Regions from separate parts of the Pantoea stewartii genome, predicted to be linked through region 1. Evidence: predicted binding sites of a transcription regulator. Region 1 holds the regulator's gene; each other region holds the start of a gene.
What was found. Region 1 encodes PhoB, which activates phosphate uptake and scavenging genes when phosphate is short. Its sites were predicted from a motif close to CTGTCATAAAACTGNCNNAT; they were not measured.
Positions count from the first base shown of each region.

Region 2: a site for PhoB is predicted at 3,108-3,127, ahead of pstS (phosphate ABC transporter substrate-binding protein PstS). Genes of this name have one in related genera too.
Region 3: a site for PhoB is predicted at 1,832-1,851, ahead of pitA (inorganic phosphate transporter PitA). Genes of this name have one in related genera too.

Region 1 covers NZ_CP049115.1:3,872,764-3,878,621, reverse strand. The annotation lists gene G5574_RS18230 (cobalamin-independent methionine synthase II family protein) at 1-787, opposite strand, end outside; gene G5574_RS18225 (PstS family phosphate ABC transporter substrate-binding protein) at 1,067-1,987, opposite strand; gene phoR (phosphate regulon sensor histidine kinase PhoR) at 2,001-3,320, opposite strand; gene phoB (phosphate response regulator transcription factor PhoB) at 3,335-4,024, opposite strand; gene sbcD (exonuclease subunit SbcD) at 4,222-5,418, shown strand; gene G5574_RS18205 (SbcC/MukB-like Walker B domain-containing protein) at 5,415-5,858, shown strand, end outside.
Region 2 covers NZ_CP049115.1:2,881,824-2,887,681, forward strand. The annotation lists gene pstB (phosphate ABC transporter ATP-binding protein PstB) at 1-11, opposite strand, end outside; gene pstA (phosphate ABC transporter permease PstA) at 56-946, opposite strand; gene pstC (phosphate ABC transporter permease PstC) at 943-1,905, opposite strand; gene pstS (phosphate ABC transporter substrate-binding protein PstS) at 1,992-3,035, opposite strand; gene G5574_RS23725 (hypothetical protein) at 3,220-3,447, shown strand; gene glmS (glutamine--fructose-6-phosphate transaminase (isomerizing)) at 3,640-5,469, opposite strand; gene glmU (bifunctional UDP-N-acetylglucosamine diphosphorylase/glucosamine-1-phosphate N-acetyltransferase GlmU) at 5,615-5,858, opposite strand, start outside.
Region 3 covers NZ_CP049115.1:2,598,227-2,604,084, forward strand. The annotation lists gene G5574_RS12390 (D-amino acid dehydrogenase) at 1-562, shown strand, start outside; gene G5574_RS12395 (BaiN/RdsA family NAD(P)/FAD-dependent oxidoreductase) at 587-1,771, opposite strand; gene pitA (inorganic phosphate transporter PitA) at 2,013-3,515, shown strand; gene uspB (universal stress protein UspB) at 3,552-3,887, opposite strand; gene uspA (universal stress protein UspA) at 4,312-4,749, shown strand; gene rsmJ (16S rRNA (guanine(1516)-N(2))-methyltransferase RsmJ) at 4,814-5,566, opposite strand; gene prlC (oligopeptidase A) at 5,574-5,858, opposite strand, start outside.

The DNA.
Region 1 (5,858 bases):
ACAGGATTTCGGCCACAGGTTCATAGCCGCCTTCTGAAATCCAGGTCGAACGGAAATTGCCGCGGCAGACATGCAGACCGACGGTCAGATCGGCCGGTTTATCCTCCAGCGCTTTATTCAGCACGCGGGCGTAGGTTCGGGCCAGCTGCTCGGGATCGTCACCGCGCTCGCGGATCTCACGCTTTTGCTCGTCCGAGCACAGGTACGCCCACACCGTATCATCCAGTTGCAGATAGCGGCAGCCTGCCGCATAAAAGGCGGCGATTGCGTCTTTGTAAGTCTGTGCCAGATCGTCAAAGTACACATCAAGATCGGGATAAACCTCCGCGTCGATCACTTTACGTCCGCCACGGAAATGCAGCACGCTGGGACTGGGAATCGTCATTTTCGCCACGGCATCCCCTGCGATGCCTTGCAAAAAGCGGAAATGATCCAGCATCGGATGCCCGTCAAACCCCAGTTTGCCGGTCACTTTGACACCGTGCGCTTTGGTCTGTACGCCGTTGAACTGAATGCCCTGATCGGCTTCAAAATGTTCCACGCCTTTCAGGCCGTAGAAAAAGTCAAAATGCCACCAGCCGCGACGGAATTCCCCATCCGTGACCACTTTGAGGCCGTTTTCACGCTGTTTTGCCACCACATCACGGATGGCTTCGTTTTCAACCTCACGCAACTCGTCAGCGCTGATTTCCCCCGCCTGGTATTTCTCGCGAGCCTGTTTGATCGCGGCAGGACGAAGAAAGCTGCCAACGGTGTCGGCACGAAACGGGGCGGTTTGTCTTTGCATGATCACTCCTTGTCACGGCCAGATAATTTCGGCCGGGAATAGTTACATAATATTATTTTAGCCCTCTGGATGGCTAAACGTCTAAATGCAGAGTGACATGCTGTTCTCTCAGCGGCAAACGAATAAAATTCACGTCGCCTGAAAAAAATTCATGTTGCATCGTCGCCGTCGGCTTTTCTGTCAGCGGCCGCAGCACAGACAGCCTGATGGGGCTTACGGGTCCGGAGGCAGGCTGTTTCACGGTGACGCTACCGGCGTCTGTTGACGGGCAGGTGGGCGTTATTCGAGCGAAGCGCGAGCCTGAGCAATCTGCGCCGCAGAGAGCGGCAAATACCCGGCCTCGCTGACGCGCTGTTGACCCTGACTGGAAAGCACCTGTCGTAAAAAGGCATCGACCAGTGGCGGTAAAGGTTTACCTGGCGCTTTATTCACATAGAGATAAAGCGGACGCGACCATGGATAGCGGCCGGTACGGATAGTCTCTGGATCCGGTGCCACCGCGTCGCCGTTTTTGGTCACCACGGGCAGCAACCTGACGCCGCTCAGATGGAAACCAAAACTGGCATAGCCGATACTGCGGGGATTACCGGCTACGGCCTGTACCACGGCGGCAGAACCGGGAAACTCGGCCACGTCATTGCGGAAATCGCCCTGACACAGCGCCTGCTGTTTGAAAAAGCCCCATGTTCCCGAGGCGGAGTTACGGCCATAGCGCTGGATGGGACGCTGCTGCCATTCTGTCTGGTGCAGTCCCAGGTCACCCCAGCGTTGTGGAACCTGATGCGCGCCGCAAAGCCGGGTGATGGAAAAAACCGCATCGAGCTGCCGCGGATCAATTTCACGCAGCGGGTTACGTTGATTGACCACCACGACCAGCGCATCCATTGCCACCGGCACGGCCAGCGGCGGATAGCCATAGCGCGCCTCAAAGGCCTGGCGCTCATCAGCCTGCATCGGACGACTCATCGCGCCCAGTTGAACGGCCCCGGCGGTCAACGCAGTGGGCGCGGTAGACGACCCCGAAGCCTGAACCTGAACGTTCACGCCAGGCGCCTGACGGCTAAAGTCATCTCCCCATAACGTCATCAGATAGCCGAGCGTGTCGGAGCCGGCGCTACTGAGATTTCCGGACAGCATGACGGGCTGCGCCTGCCCGAGGGCTGGCAACAGCGAAAAGAACACCAAAAGAAAAACGCGCATCGTTCCGGTCCGTTCACGATTGATGAACGGCATTCTCCTGCATCCCGTTACTGACAATCAACCTTGGTGCCAGGGTAAATGTAAAACAGGTTTCCTGATGCGGGATGCTGGTGATCTCCAGCCGGGCATTATGGTGACTCAACGCATGTTTGACGATAGCCAGCCCCAGCCCGCTGCCGCCGGTCGCACGTGAACGCGCTTTTTCTACACGATAAAAGCGTTCGGTCAGGCGCGGAATATGCTCAGCGGGAATACCGGGACCGTTATCGCAGACCTTAAATACCGCGCCCTGCTTGCTGCGTAACCAACTGATATCAATTCGTGTGCCGTCTGGCGTATGGTTGACCGCGTTGTAGACCAGGTTGGAGATGGCACTGCGCAATTGCTCGTCATTGCCAAACACTTTCAGATGCGGATCGGTGTGAAAATGGATTTGATGTCGCCCGCCGCTCAGCGTTTCCGCTTCATGTTGCAGCAGTTTCAACATGACCGGCACATCAACTTTTTCTTTCATATTGATGACCGGGGCCGCCTCAATACGCGACAGCGTCAGAAGCTGCTTCACCAGGCTGTCCATTCGGCGGGTTTGTTCTGACATGGTGTGCAACGCTTTGTCACGCGAACGTTGATTCATGACCGAGTCATTCATCATCTCCAGATAACCCTGAAGCACCGTCAGCGGCGTGCGAAGTTCGTGACTGACGTTGGCGAAGAAGTTGCGTCGTGCACCTTCCAGCTGGTGCATTTGCGTTACGTCGCGGGCCACCATCAACCACTGGCCTTCGCTGTAGGGCATAACACGAAATTCCATGTGATGCTGGTTATTCAGCACCAGCGTCAGCGGCTTGTCGAAATCGCGCTGACGCAGATAACGTGAAAATTCAGGATAGCGCAGCAGATTAAGGATATTTTGCCCGTTATCTTCGGGCCAGCGCAGCCCGAGGTGCTGCTGTGCCAGGCCATTGCACCAGAAGATGGTGCCCTCTTCCGTTGTCAGGATAACGGCATCCGGCAGCGACTCTGCACCACTGCGAAACCGTTTGATCAGATGACCCAGCTCACGCCGCCGACGTCGGTTGCGCAGCTGCATTTGATACAGACCGTAAAACAGCGGTTCCCAGCTTGCCTGACCGGAAGGCGGGGTCATCGTGCGATCCAGCCACAGCCAGTGCGACAGCCGCATCAGGTTATAAAAATGCCACAGTAAAATACCGACTACGCTGAGTAACAACAGCCACGGCAGATAGCCGAACAACAGGCCGAGTACCAGCGCAGGCAAACACGCCAGCACCAGTTCGGACAATAATCGCTTCCAGGAGAGGCGTTCCAGCACGATTAAAGCTCCGTTTAAAAGCGGGCAGAGAAACGATAACCTGTTCCGCGGACGGTTTGTACCATGCGATCGTGACCGGTCAGTTCCAGCGCTTTGCGCAGACGGCGAATATGCACGTCAACTGTACGATCTTCAACATAGACGTTGGTGCCCCAGACGTGATTCAGTAGCTGTTCACGGCTGTAAACACGTTCAGGATGGGTCATAAAGAAGTGGAGCAGCTTGTACTCTGTCGGCCCCATCTCCAGCGGCGTGGTTTCCGACATCACCAGGTGCGAGGAGGGATCCAGGCTCAGGCCCTGCATTTCAATTACATCTTCGACCGCCATCGGCGAAATGCGACGCATCACAGCTTTGATACGGGCCATCAGCTCTTTCGGTGAAAACGGTTTGGTAATGTAGTCGTCGGCCCCGACTTCCAGGCCACGCACGCGATCTTCCTCTTCGCCACGTGCGGTCAGCATCATGACCGGAATATCACGCGTCATCGCTTCACGTTTAAGGTGTTTGATAAACTGAATGCCGCTGCCGCCAGGTAACATCCAGTCCAGCAGGATAAGGTCAGGCCAGGGTTCAATCAGCTTACTGACGGCGCTGTCATAATCTTCTGCCTCAATCGGCTGATAATCATTTTGTTCCAGAACGAAACATAACATCTCACGGATTGGAGCTTCATCTTCCACAACTAAAATGCGCTTAGCCATTATGACTCCTGCAGGTAGGACGGCTTTCACTGATATTTGCGGCGCCATTATGCGTCAGTTTTGTGACACTTTTATGAAAAAGTTAGCCATAAAAACCGGCCTGCAACAACCATTTATGACAACATGACGACATGTTTTGTGGCTTTAGTGATGGAGCCAGTATAATTGCCGGGCGATTTGTTATGGCAGGGAGTGTTATGCGCATTATCCATACCGCGGACTGGCACCTGGGGCAGTTCTTTTACAACAAAAGCCGGGCCGCTGAGCATCAGGCCTTTCTGGACTGGCTGCTGGCCCGGATTGAAGAGCATCAGGTGGATGCGCTGATTGTGGCAGGTGATTTATTCGATACCGGCACACCGCCCAGCTATGCACGTGAAATGTTCAACCGCTTTGTGGTGGCGTTACAACCCAGCGGCTGTCAGCTGGTGGTGCTGGCCGGGAATCACGATTCGGTGGCTACGCTGAACGAGTCGCGTGAACTGCTCGCCTGCCTGAATACCCGCGTGATTACCACGCCGCAGGACGGGGACGATGTGCTGATGTTAACGACGCGTCAGGGCGAACCGGGCGCGCTGCTGTGCGCCATTCCTTATCTGCGGCCACGCGATATTATGCGCAGCCAGGCCGGCCAGTCAGGACGCGATAAACAGCGCAGCCTGCTGGAGGCCATTACCGCCCATTATCAGCGCAGTTTTGCTGCCGCGCAGGCGCTGAATCTGGCGCTTCCCATCGTCGCGACCGGCCACCTCACTGCTCTCGGCGTCAGCAAAAGCGACTCAGTGCGCGATATCTACATTGGTACACTGGATGCCTTTCCGGCCTCGGCCTTTCCGCCTGCGGATTATATTGCGCTGGGGCATATTCATCGTGCGCAGCGCGTGACCGACAGCGATCATATTCGCTACAGCGGTTCGCCGATTCCGCTCAGCTTCGATGAACTGGGCAGCGAAAAAAGTGTGTTCCTGCTGGATTTCAGCCCGTCAGGCCTGACGGTCACGCCCCTGACCATTCCCCTGTTCCAGCCAATGCAGGTCCTGAAAGGCTCGCTGGCGCAAATCACCCGGCAGCTCAGCCAGTTTTCTGCGCCTGACGGGACCAAACCTGTCTGGCTGGATATTGAAGTGACCACGCAGGAATATTTAAGTGATTTGCAGCGTCAGGTAGAAGCGCTGACAGCTTCCCTGCCCGTAGACGTTTTGCTGCTGCGCCGCAGCCGTGAACAGCGCCAGCACAGTCTGGCACAGCTGGATAAAGAAACCCTGAGCGAACTGAATGTGGAAGAAGTGTTTGCCCGACGACTGGCGCTGGATGACGCGCTGGACGCGGATCAGATTGCCCAGACCACCCTGCGGTTTAAACAGACGCTGGCGGATCTGGAGGAACAGCCATGAAAATTCTGACGCTGCGCTTCAAAAATCTTAACGCGCTCAAAGGTGAGTGGTTTATTGATTTTCGCACCGAGCCGTTTGCCAGCAACGGGCTGTTTGCGATTACCGGCGCGACGGGCGCCGGTAAAACTACGCTGCTGGACGCCATCTGTCTGGCACTGTATCACCAGACGCCGCGCCTGGGCGGCATCTCTCAGGGGCATAACCCCCTTATGACACGCGACTGTGCCGAGTGCCTGGCGGAGGTCGAGTTTGAAATTAAAGGCGAAGCCTGGCGGGCATTCTGGAGCCAGAACCGCGCGCGCGGCACCGCTGACGGTAAACTGCAGGCTCCCCGCGTTGAGCTGGCACGCTGCGCCGATAATCAGATTGTGGCAGATAAAGTGAGCGATAAGCTCAAACTTACGGAAACGCTGAGCGGGCTGGATTTTGCGCGCTTCACC
Region 2 (5,858 bases), 990 kb from region 1:
GCAGTACTCATTGCTTTTCTCTCTTATACGACACCGCACAGGGCCGTGTCAGTCGTTAACCGTGTTTACCCTTGGCGAATACCACGCGTGCTACGATATTTAACAGCAACACACAGAGGGTAATAATCAGTACGCCCGCCCAGGCCAGACTTTGCCACTCGGCGAACGGACTCATCGCAAATTTAAAGATGGTGACCGGCAGGTTTGCCAGCGGCTGCATCATGTCGGTGCTCCAGAACTGGTTCGACAGCGCAGTAAACAGCAGCGGCGCGGTTTCGCCCGCGATGCGCGCTACCGCCAGCAGTACACCCGTAATAATCCCGGATACGGACGCTTTCAGCGTAATGGCGGAAATCATCTTCCATTTCGGCGTACCCAGCGCATAGGCTGCTTCGCGCATGCTGTCAGGCACCAGTCGTAACATGTTTTCCGTCGTGCGAATCACTATTGGAATTTGTAACAACGCCAGCGCTATCACACCTGCCCAGCCTGAGAAATGGTGCATCTGCGCCACGACAATGGTGTAGACAAACAGGCCCACAACAATCGATGGGGCAGACAGCAGGATGTCGTTAATGAAACGAATCACTTCCGCCAGTAAAGACTTACGACCATATTCTGCCAGATACACACCCGCCAGAATGCCCAGTGGCGTGCCAATGAATGTCGACCATAAAATCAGTAAACCGCTACCTACCAGCGCATTGGCTAATCCGCCTCCCGCCGTGTTTGGCGGCGGTGTGGACTCGGTAAACAGCGACCATGAAAGCCCGTCAATGCCGCGGCTCACGGTGGTAAACAAAATCCAGACCAGCCAGAATAAGCCAAATGCCATCGTCAGCAAGGACAGCGTTAAGGCGATTTTGTTCTTGGTGCTACGCCACGACTGCATTTTGCGACGTGACGCTTCCAGTTCGGCCCGAGCCTGTACTTCCATTGTTGTCATGATCGCGCTCCTTCACTTTTTGCCAGACGCATAATCATTAACTTGGAAATCGCCAGCACAATAAAGGTGATAACAAACAGAATCAGGCCCAGTTCCATCAGTGCCGCTACGTGAACACCCGATTCGGCTTCAGCAAACTCATTCGCCAGTGCCGAGGTGATACTGTTGCCTGGCATAAACAGTGAGGCACTGTCGAGCTGGTAGGTGTTACCGATAATAAAGGTGACCGCCATGGTTTCGCCCAGCGCACGTCCCAGGCCCAGCATGATGCCGCCGATGACGCCGTTTTTAGTAAACGGCAACACGATGCGCCAGATCACTTCCCACGTGGTGCAGCCAATCCCATAGGCTGACTCTTTCATCATCACCGGCGTCTGCTCAAACACGTCGCGCATGACTGAAGCAATATAGGGAATGATCATGATGGCCAGAATCACACCTGCGGCCAGAATACCGATACCAAACGCCGGACCGGAGAACAGAGCGCCAATAATCGGAATGCCCGAGAGGACATCACCAACGGGCGTCTGGAAATATTCTGCGAACAGCGGAGCAAAGATAAATAAGCCCCACATACCATAAACAATACTCGGAATCGCAGCGAGCAGCTCAATTGCGGTTCCCAGTGGACGTCGTAACCAGCCTGGTGAGAGTTCGGTCAGAAAAAGAGCAATACCGAAACTGACCGGTACCGCAATAATCAACGCAATGATTGAGGTGACAAGTGTGCCGTAAATCGGCACCAGTGCACCAAATTGTTCGTTAGGGGCGTCCCAGGTTTTGGTCCACAAAAACGCGAAACCAAATTTCTGTATGCTTGGCCAGGAAGAGAAGATCAGGGAGACGATAATGCCGCCCATAAGCAACAGAACAATCAGCGCAGAGAGTTTTACCAGCGCGCCAAAAATTCGGTCACCTTGCTTACCTGGGGCTTTGAATGCCGACTTCGTTGCAGCCATAGAAGTCTTCGTCCTCAGAAGTTATCAGGGCGGCAGACGCCGCCCTTGAAGGCTGACCAGCACGCAGGCTGGTCAGGGTCATTCACTTACTTATAAAGCGCTTTACCAGAACTGTCTTTGATATTGGCTTTCCAGGCAGCACGGATCTGCTGAACCACGCTCTCCGGCAGGGTGGCATAATCCAGCGCATTGGCCGTTTTACCGCCATCTTTGTAGGCCCAGTCAAAGAACTTCAGGACTTCGGCACCTTTCGCCGCATTAGTCTGATCTTTGTAAATCAGGATAAAGGTGGTTGAGGTGATCGGCCATGCATCATTGCCTTTCTGGAAGGTCAGATCCTGAGCAAACGATTTGCTCCAGTCTGCGCCTTTCGCGGCATTAGAGAAGCTGGTTTCGCTTGGCGCAACCGCTTTGCCGTCCGCATCCATCAGTTTGGTATAGGTCAGGTTATTCTGTTTGGCATACGCGTACTCAACGTAACCAATAGAACCTGGCAGACGCTGTACAAACGCTGCTACGCCATCGTTACCTTTACCGCCCAGACCGGTTGGCCAGTTAACGGTGTTGCCTTTACCAATTTTGCTGTTCCACTCTTCGTTCACTTTCGCCAGGTAGCTGGTGAAAACGAAAGAGGTACCTGAGCCATCCGCGCGACGCACCACGTTGATGTTGGTATCGGGCAGTTTCACGCCTGGGTTCAGTTTAACAATCGCAGGATCGTTCCACTTTTTGATGTTACCCAGATAGATGTCGCCAACGGTTTTACCGTCCAGCGTCAGCTGACCAGATTTGATGCCTGGCAGGTTAACCGCCAGCACCACGCCACCGATTACGGTAGGGAACTGGAACAGACCATATTTCTGCAGATCTTCGTCTTTCATAGGCGCATCGGAGGCACCGAAATCAACGGTTTTGGCGATAATTTGTTTTACACCGCCAGATGAACCAATGCCCTGATAGTTGATTTTGCTACCGGTGGCTTGCTGATACTCTGCTGCCCACTTGGCATAAACCGGCGCCGGGAATGTACCGCCAGCACCGGTCAGATCGGTGGCTGCAAATGCAGAAACCGCACTAACGGCAAGAGAGGCGGCGAGGATTCGGGCTACGGTGCTACGCATCAGTGTCATGTTCCCTCCAGGGGAGAAAAGTCAGGCTAAGTGCCTTTTTAGTAAGAGTCAGTGATTGCTGCAGGAGGGAAAATAGGACAGTTTAGTGACAGAAAAATGTAGTTAATATTACAGTTATATGACAGGCACAATTATTGCTCATTTCATAAGACTCCTCTCGAAAAGAACATGTTCGATGAGATTTATGAAGAAGCTTCTGGTGTGCAATGTCGTCCTGCTCTGTACGCTGGCAGGCTTAAAGGCGGATGATACGACACCCACGATTCATTTAGATAAATTTTATACCGCAGCTAATAACAGAGGCGCTCTGGCTATATTGGGTTATTACGGCGCCGTTAAACAATCATCCGTCGATGTTGAAGGTGTTATTGCAATGAAAGATAAGATTAAAGACTTAACAAAAACGCTATAAAATCAGGCAAATATCCTCAGTCAACTCGCCAAAAGCTAAGCAACAATGAGGATACGATCAATAACCTGCAGCGTTCACTCGATGAGGCTAACCGCAAAATCAGCGATCAACAGCGTGCACTGGAGCAATGCAGTAGCAAGATCAAATAAATGAAACGCGTGAATCCCGTCGGGGATTCACGCATAAGATGCATTACTCGACCGTTACCGATTTCGCCAGGTTACGCGGCTGATCCACATCGGTGCCTTTGATCAGGGCCACATGATAGGAGAGCAGCTGGAGCGGCACGGTATAGAAGATAGGCGCAATGGCCTCTTCGACGTGCGGCAGAGGAATGATTTTCATTCCTTCGCTGTCACTGAAACCGGCATCCTGATCGGCAAACACGTACAGCAGACCGCCACGCGCGCGTACTTCTTCGATATTCGATTTCAGCTTCTCTAACAGTTCATTGTTCGGTGCCACCACAATGACCGGCATATCGGCATCGATCAACGCCAGCGGACCGTGCTTGAGTTCCCCTGCCGCATAGGCTTCCGCATGAATATACGAGATCTCCTTCAGCTTGAGCGCCCCTTCCATCGCGATAGGGTACTGATCGCCACGACCAAGGAACAGGGCATGGTGCTTATCAGAGAAATCTTCGGCCAGGTTTTCAATCAGCTTGTCCTGCGCCAGCATTTGCTCAATGCGGCTTGGCAGAGCCTGCAGACCATGCACAATTTCGTGCTCTTTTTCTGCGGACATGCCGTTCAGGCGACCGAGTTTTGCCACCAGCATCAGCAGTACGGTCAGTTGAGTGGTAAAGGCCTTTGTAGAGGCTACACCAATCTCCGTACCCGCTTTGGTCATCAGCGCCAGATCGGATTCACGTACCAGCGACGAACCCGCGACGTTACAGATAGCCAGCGATCCCAGGTACCCCAGCTCTTTCGACAGGCGCAGCGCGGCCAGCGTATCCGCCGTTTCCCCCGACTGAGACAGGGTAATCAGCAGGCTGTTTTTACGTACCGCCGATTTACGGTAGCGGAATTCGGACGCAATCTCGACATCACAAGGGAGGTTTGCCAGCGCCTCGAACCAGTAACGCGAGACCATGCCAGAGTTGTAAGAAGTGCCACAGGCGATGATCTGGATGTGCTCAACCTTGCTGAGCAGCGCTTCTGCATTTGGCCCCAGTTCGCTGAGATCGACTGCACCGTGATTAAAACGCCCCGTTAAGGTGTTTTTAATCGCATTTGGCTGCTCATAGATCTCTTTTTGCATGTAATGGCGATAGATACCTTTATCGCCGGCATCGTACTGTACGCTGGATTCGATCTCATCGCGGCGCACGGTATTACCCGCACGATCGACGATCGTAACATCGCGACGGCTGATTTCAGCGATATCGCCCTCTTCCAGATAAATAAAGCGGCGAGTGACCGGCAACAGTGCCAGCTGGTCAGAAGCAATGAAGTTTTCACCCACACCACGACCGATCACCAGTGGGCTGCCTGAACGGGCGGCCACCAGACACGATGGATCGCGACTGTCCATGATCACCATGCCATAGGCACCGCGTAGTTGGGGAATCACACGCTGCACGACTTCACGCAGCGAACCGCCCTTTTTCTGCTCCAGATGAACCAGATGCGCTACCACTTCGGTATCGGTTTCTGAGCTGAAATGGTAACCCTGCGCAATCAGCGCTTCACGAAGCGGCTCATGGTTTTCGATAATACCGTTGTGCACTATAACGATGTGCTCAGAAACGTGCGGATGCGCATTGGCCTCTGAGGGTTCGCCATGGGTTGCCCAGCGCGTATGCGCGATACCGGTTCCGCCGTTCAGAGGTTGTTCTTCCGCTGCGGCAGCCAGCATCTGAACTTTGCCCAGGCGACGCAGACGGGTAACATGACCTTGCTGATCGACGACGGCCAGACCAGCTGAGTCATAACCGCGGTATTCCAGGCGGCGTAAACCTTCTAACAAAATTTCTGCGATATCACGTTGTGCTACTGCACCAACAATTCCACACATAAGTTATTTCCTGACTTCATGGCTGTTTGCCATTGCGTTGTCATATGACCTGATAGTCCGGCATTGCCGGTTCCCCGAGCCTTGTAGAGAGTGGGGATTATAGTTTTGGTACTGCAAGCGGCCCGTTTAGCCCGGGCCGTAAAAATTATTTTTTCTTCTGCGGGCGCTGCCAGCCGGCTTTGTGATTCTGCTCTTTACGGTTATAGACCAGATCGGCAGTGGAAATGTCTTTCATCACCGTTGTTCCGGCGGCAATCGTTGCGCCTGCCGCCACACTCACCGGTGCGACCAGCTGCGTATCCGAGCCAACAAATACATTGTCACCAATAACGGTTTTGAATTTGTTTGCGCCATCGTAATTGCAGGTAATCGTCCCTGCACCGATATTC
Region 3 (5,858 bases), 1.3 Mb from region 1:
AGGTGATAGGATCAGGGGGATTGTCTGTGGCGATCAGACGCTGACGGCAGACGGGTACGTTATGGCATTTGGCGCTTACTCTACCCAGTTGCTTCGACCACTTATGTACATTCCGGTGTATCCGCTGAAAGGCTATTCCCTGACGATTCCCCTCGCCGATGAGGCCGGTGCCCCGGTTTCCACGGTACTGGATGAAACCTATAAAATTGCCATCACGCGTTTTGATAATCGCATCCGCGTCGGTGGTATGGCGGAAATCGTGGGATACAGCACAACCCTGCTGCCCGCGAGACGGCAAACGCTTGAGATGGTGGTAAACGATCTTTATCCCCGTGGCGGCCGCGTTGAGCAGGCGACCTTCTGGACCGGATTACGGCCGATGACGCCTGACGGCACGCCGATTGTCGGTCATACACATTTCACCAACCTGTGGCTGAACACCGGACATGGCACGCTGGGCTGGACGATGGCCTGCGGATCCGGCCAGCTGTTAAGTGATGTGATTTCAGGCAAACAGCCCGAGATTGCGCACGCAGACTATGCGGTTTCGCGCTATGCCTGAGCGCGTCACTGACGGCGAAGCACGTTACACGGCCTGCGCGCAAGCCCAGGCCGAGCTCCAGGCCCACTGGAAATTATAGCCTCCCAGCCAGCCGGTCACGTCAACGACCTCACCGATAAAATAGAGTCCCGGCACGTCACGTGCTTCCATTGTTTTAGAGGACAGCTGAGTCGTATCCACACCGCCCAGCGTGACTTCAGCGGTACGGTAACCCTCCGTGCCGTTGGGCTGCACCTGCCAGTTGTGCAACGTCTGCACCAGCGCTGACTGCTGCTTGCTGTTCAGCTGCTTCAGCGTGACATCCGGCACCACCTGCATTTCCTGTAAGATTTCGACCAGGCGCTTAGGCAGAATTTTCGCCAGACTGTTTTTCAGACTCAGATTCGGGTGCGCGTCACGCTGAATCGTGAGGAACGCATCCAGCGGCGTGGCAGGCGAGAGATTGACCGAGATAAACTCACCCGGCTGCCAGTAGCTGGAAATCTGCAAGACCGCCGGGCCGGACAGGCCACGATGGGTAAACAGCATCGCCTCTTTGAAGACGGTGCCGTCTTTCGCTTCGATGGTCGTGTCCAGCGCCACACCGGACAGTGTCTGCAGTTGTTCAAGCAGGGGTTTATGCAGCGTAAAGGGCACCAGGGCGGCACGGGTTGGCAACACCGTTAACCCAAACTGCTCGGCCACTTTATAGCCAAACGGTGACGCGCCCAGGCCCGGCATGGAAAGCCCGCCGCTGGCGATGACCAGCTTCTCTGCCTGTACGCTGCTGCCGTTGAGTTGCAGGACGTAGCCCGCTTCATCGCGGGTTACACTCAGGATTTCGCTGCGCAAACGCAGGGTCACACGCCCCTTTTCACACTCGGCGAGCAGGAGATCGACCATCTGCTGCGCAGACTCATCGCAAAACAGTTGCCCCAGCGTTTTCTCGTGCCAGGCAATGCCGTGACGATTCACCAGATCGATAAAATCCCATTGGGTATAACGCGCCAGCGCTGACTTACAGAAATGGGGATTGTTCGACAGGTAGGCGGCCGGTTCGGTATAGAGATTGGTGAAATTACAGCGCCCGCCGCCTGACATTAAAATCTTGCGGCCCGGCTTTTTGCCGTTATCCAGCAGTAATACGCGGCGACCGCGCTGTCCAGCCTGCGCGGCACAAAAAAGCCCCGCGGCCCCTGCTCCAATCACGATAACGTCAAACTGTTCCACTGCCATTGTCCACCTGATAAAAGAGGGGCAGATTGTAGTGATCTGCCTGAGTTGATGCCAGTGTCAAAAAATTGACTCAATTATGTCATAATGTAACTTTATAATTTTTAAGGAATTTACGCCTTTAAGCTTACAAAATTGACACTTTTAAGCCGGTTCAGGTCTATATTTTCCTTTCCCAGACCACATATTGTCGCGGATAATGCGCCGCGTTCATGTCCTCCAAAATGGCGTAACGTCTATGCTACATCTGTTTGCTGGTCTCGATCTTAGCACCGGCCTGTTACTGGTTCTTGCTCTGCTGTTTGTATTGTTTTACGAAGCAATTAACGGCTTCCATGATACGGCCAACGCGGTTGCGACGGTCATCTATACACGCGCTATGCGTGCTCAGCTTGCTGTGTTAATGGCTGGGGTATTCAATTTCTTTGGCGTGCTGCTCGGCGGATTAAGCGTGGCTTACGCCATCGTGCATATGCTCCCGACCGATCTGCTGCTCAATGTTGGCTCCGCTCACGGTCTTGCTATGGTCTTCTCCATGCTGCTGGCCGCGATTATCTGGAACCTGGGAACGTGGTATTTAGGGCTTCCGGCCTCCAGCTCTCACACCCTGATCGGCGCGATTATCGGTATTGGCCTGACCAATGCGTTAATGAGCGGGACATCGGTGGTGGATGCGCTTAACATTCCGAAAGTGCTGAATATCTTCCTGTCGCTCATTCTCTCCCCCATTGTCGGTCTGGTGATTGCGGGCAGCCTGATTTTCCTTCTGCGCCGTTACTGGAGCAACACCAAAAAGCGTGCACGCATTCATATGACGCCCGCTGACCGTGAGAAGATTGACGGCAAGAAAAAACCGCCTTTCTGGACCCGTACCGCCCTGATTGTCTCCGCCATTGGCGTCAGTTATTCACATGGTGCTAACGACGGGCAAAAAGGCATTGGTCTGATTATGCTGGTCCTGATTGGCGTTGCGCCAGCGGGCTTTGTGGTCAATATGAACGCGTCGGGTTACGACATCACGCGAACGCGCGATGCTGTGAATCACCTGGAACAGTATTACCAGCAGCACAGCGAATCACTGACCCATATTATCCAGATGGCACCGCCTAAGCTGCCCACGCCGGAAGAAGTCGAACCCACCAGTCCCAAAGAGTTTCACTGCGACAGTGCGCGTGCGCTTCAGGCCGTGCAGCGTGCGCAGGTGCTTCTGAACAATCTGCAAAACTACAACGACTTGTCGGTTGAGCAACGCAGCCAGATGCGTCGCCTCTTGTTGTGTATTTCCGATACGGCCGATAAAGCGGCGAAGCTGCCGGAAACCTCGCCAGAGGATAAACGCTTCCTGGGCAAGCTCAAAGGCGACCTGCTGAACACCATTGAGTACGCCCCGGTATGGATTATCATGGCGGTCGCACTGGCATTGGGAATCGGCACGATGATTGGCTGGCGCCGCGTGGCCACCACCATCGGTGAGAAAATCGGTAAAAAAGGCATGACGTATGCGCAGGGCATGTCGGCGCAGGTTACTGCCGCAGTGTCCATAGGGATTGCCAGCTACACCGGCATGCCGGTTTCCACGACCCACATCCTCTCGTCTTCCGTGGCCGGCACCATGCTGGTCGACGGTGGCGGACTGCAGAGTAAAACGATCAAAAACATCGCCATGGCCTGGGTTTTCACCCTGCCGGTCTGTATTTTGTTATCAGGTTCACTCTACTGGATAGCGCTGAAGCTCATCTGAGTAAGCAGCACATCAGGGCGACTTCGGTCGCCCTTTTTAATGCCAGATAGCCAGGGCGATCAAACTGATAATGACTAATCCGCACAGCGAACTGGTCAACAAAAACAAGCCTCTTACCCGCTCACACCGGCGAATAAATTCGTCATCATGATGATCAAGATAGCGCCTTGCCCAGATATAGCGGACCAGCCGCACCTGCTTGCCAGGCTGACCATGGGAGGTGAAAAAACCCGCGCCGTCAACATATTGGTATAAGAGGGGATCGCAACCCCGCAGAACCACCAGCAGCGCACGCAACGAAGAGAAATAGCGCGCCATATTTACAAGGCATACCACACAAAGAGCCCAAAAAAGCGCGATAGTGCTGATCATGTCACCCTCCTTACCGGCACCGCAGAACAGCGCAGAACGCGCACCATGCTGAACAGTCCCTGCAGAATTTGCCAACAACCCCGTTAAGCGATTTGTAGTTTTATTTTTGAATCATCAGAAAAGTAACAGCCATGTGATCAAGGCTGCTTTTTTTAGTTTAGGAGAAATGTTCAATTTTTTACCAGCGAGGATTTTCGTTTTATACGAGTAAAAATCGTTCATCATTGATCTTATTCACAAGCCAGACGGCTTCAGAAGCATTTGTTAACACACAGGGCTATACTTTCAGGTATAACAACAGCATTGCCTGTATTGCAGGTTACCCAATTTGGTGGCGCTCATCGCCCGTTCGCGCAATGGATTTCGCAGCTGTGACGCGTCTGGAAACCGCTGCCATTCTGAATCTCGTGGAAGGAGTTATATCATGGCTTATAAACATATCCTGATTGCAGTCGATCTTTCGCCAGAAAGTCAGTTATTAGTGGATAAAGCTGTCTCGCTCGCGCGCCCTTACGACGCCAAAATTTCGCTGATTCATGTCGATGTGAATTACTCTGATCTGTACACCGGCCTGATTGACGTCAACCTGGGCGATATGCAAAAGCGGATTTCTGAAGAAACCCATCTGGCGCTGAAAAATCTGTCAGATGCAGCGGGCTATCCCATCACCGAAACCCTGAGCGGCAGTGGCGATCTGGGCCAGGTGCTGGTCGATGCGATTAAAAAATACGACGTGGACATGGTGGTGTGCGGTCATCATCAGGATTTCTGGAGCAAGCTGATGTCATCAGCGCGTCAGTTGATCAATACCGTGCATATCGACATGTTGATCGTGCCACTGCGCGACGAGGATGACGAATAACCCGCACGAAAAAAGCCGGGGCGGTTGACGTGAAGGAACGTCGCCGCCGACCGGCTTGACATGACTACTCCGCGAGCGGCGGATAGATATCGAAGCGGTGGCTTTTCGTGACCACCGCAGACTGCGTAACGACACCGGCCAGCGGTGGCGCATAACCAGGACGTTTCACCACGATACGCTTCTTTGCCAGACGGCGGGCCGGTTCCAGCAAGGCATCCGCATCCTCATCCGCGCCGACTAATGACTGAAACACCCGCATCTCTTTTTTCACCATGGCGCTTTTTTGTCGATGGGGATACATAGGATCGAGATAAACCACATCTGGCGGTGGCGCAATATCGGTGAGTGCCTGAATACTGGAGGCATGAATCAGTGAAAGACGCTCACGCAGCCAGCCACCAATTTCCGCATCCTGATAGCCACGCGCCAGCCCGTCTTCCAGCAGTGCCGCCACCACGGGATGCCGTTCCAGCATGCGCACCCGACAGCCTAAGGCCGCCAGCACAAACGCATCGCGCCCTAACCCGGCGGTCGCATCCACCACATCGGGCAGGTAACTGCCTTTAATGCCGACCGCTTTTGCTACCGCTTCGCCACGGCCACCGCCAAAACGCCGGCGATGCGCCATGGCACCGGAAACAAAATCCACGAAGATGCCGCCCAGTTTAGGCTCATCCCGCTTACGCAGTTCAAGATGCGTTGCGGTCTTTACCAGCGCCAGCACCGCATCGTCACAATGCGTCAGTTGCCAGCGTTCGGCCAAAACAGACAAGGCGCCGTCACCGGCGCCTGTTTCATCAAACAAACAAATTTTCACGTACGGCTTATCCCTGAATACCGTAGTGTTCCAGCATGGCATCCAGCTGAGGCTCACGGCCACGGAAGCGTTTAAACAGCTCCATCGGTTCTTCCGAACCGCCGCGCGTCAGAATGTTGTCGAGGAAGGACTGACCGGTTTCGCGGTTAAAAATGCCCTCTTCTTCAAAACGTGAATACGCATCCGCCGCCAGTACATCGGCCCACAGATAGCTGTAATAACCCGCTGCGTAACCGCCCGCGAAGATATGGCTGAACGCATGCGGGAAGCGGCCCCATTCCGGGCTGGGGAC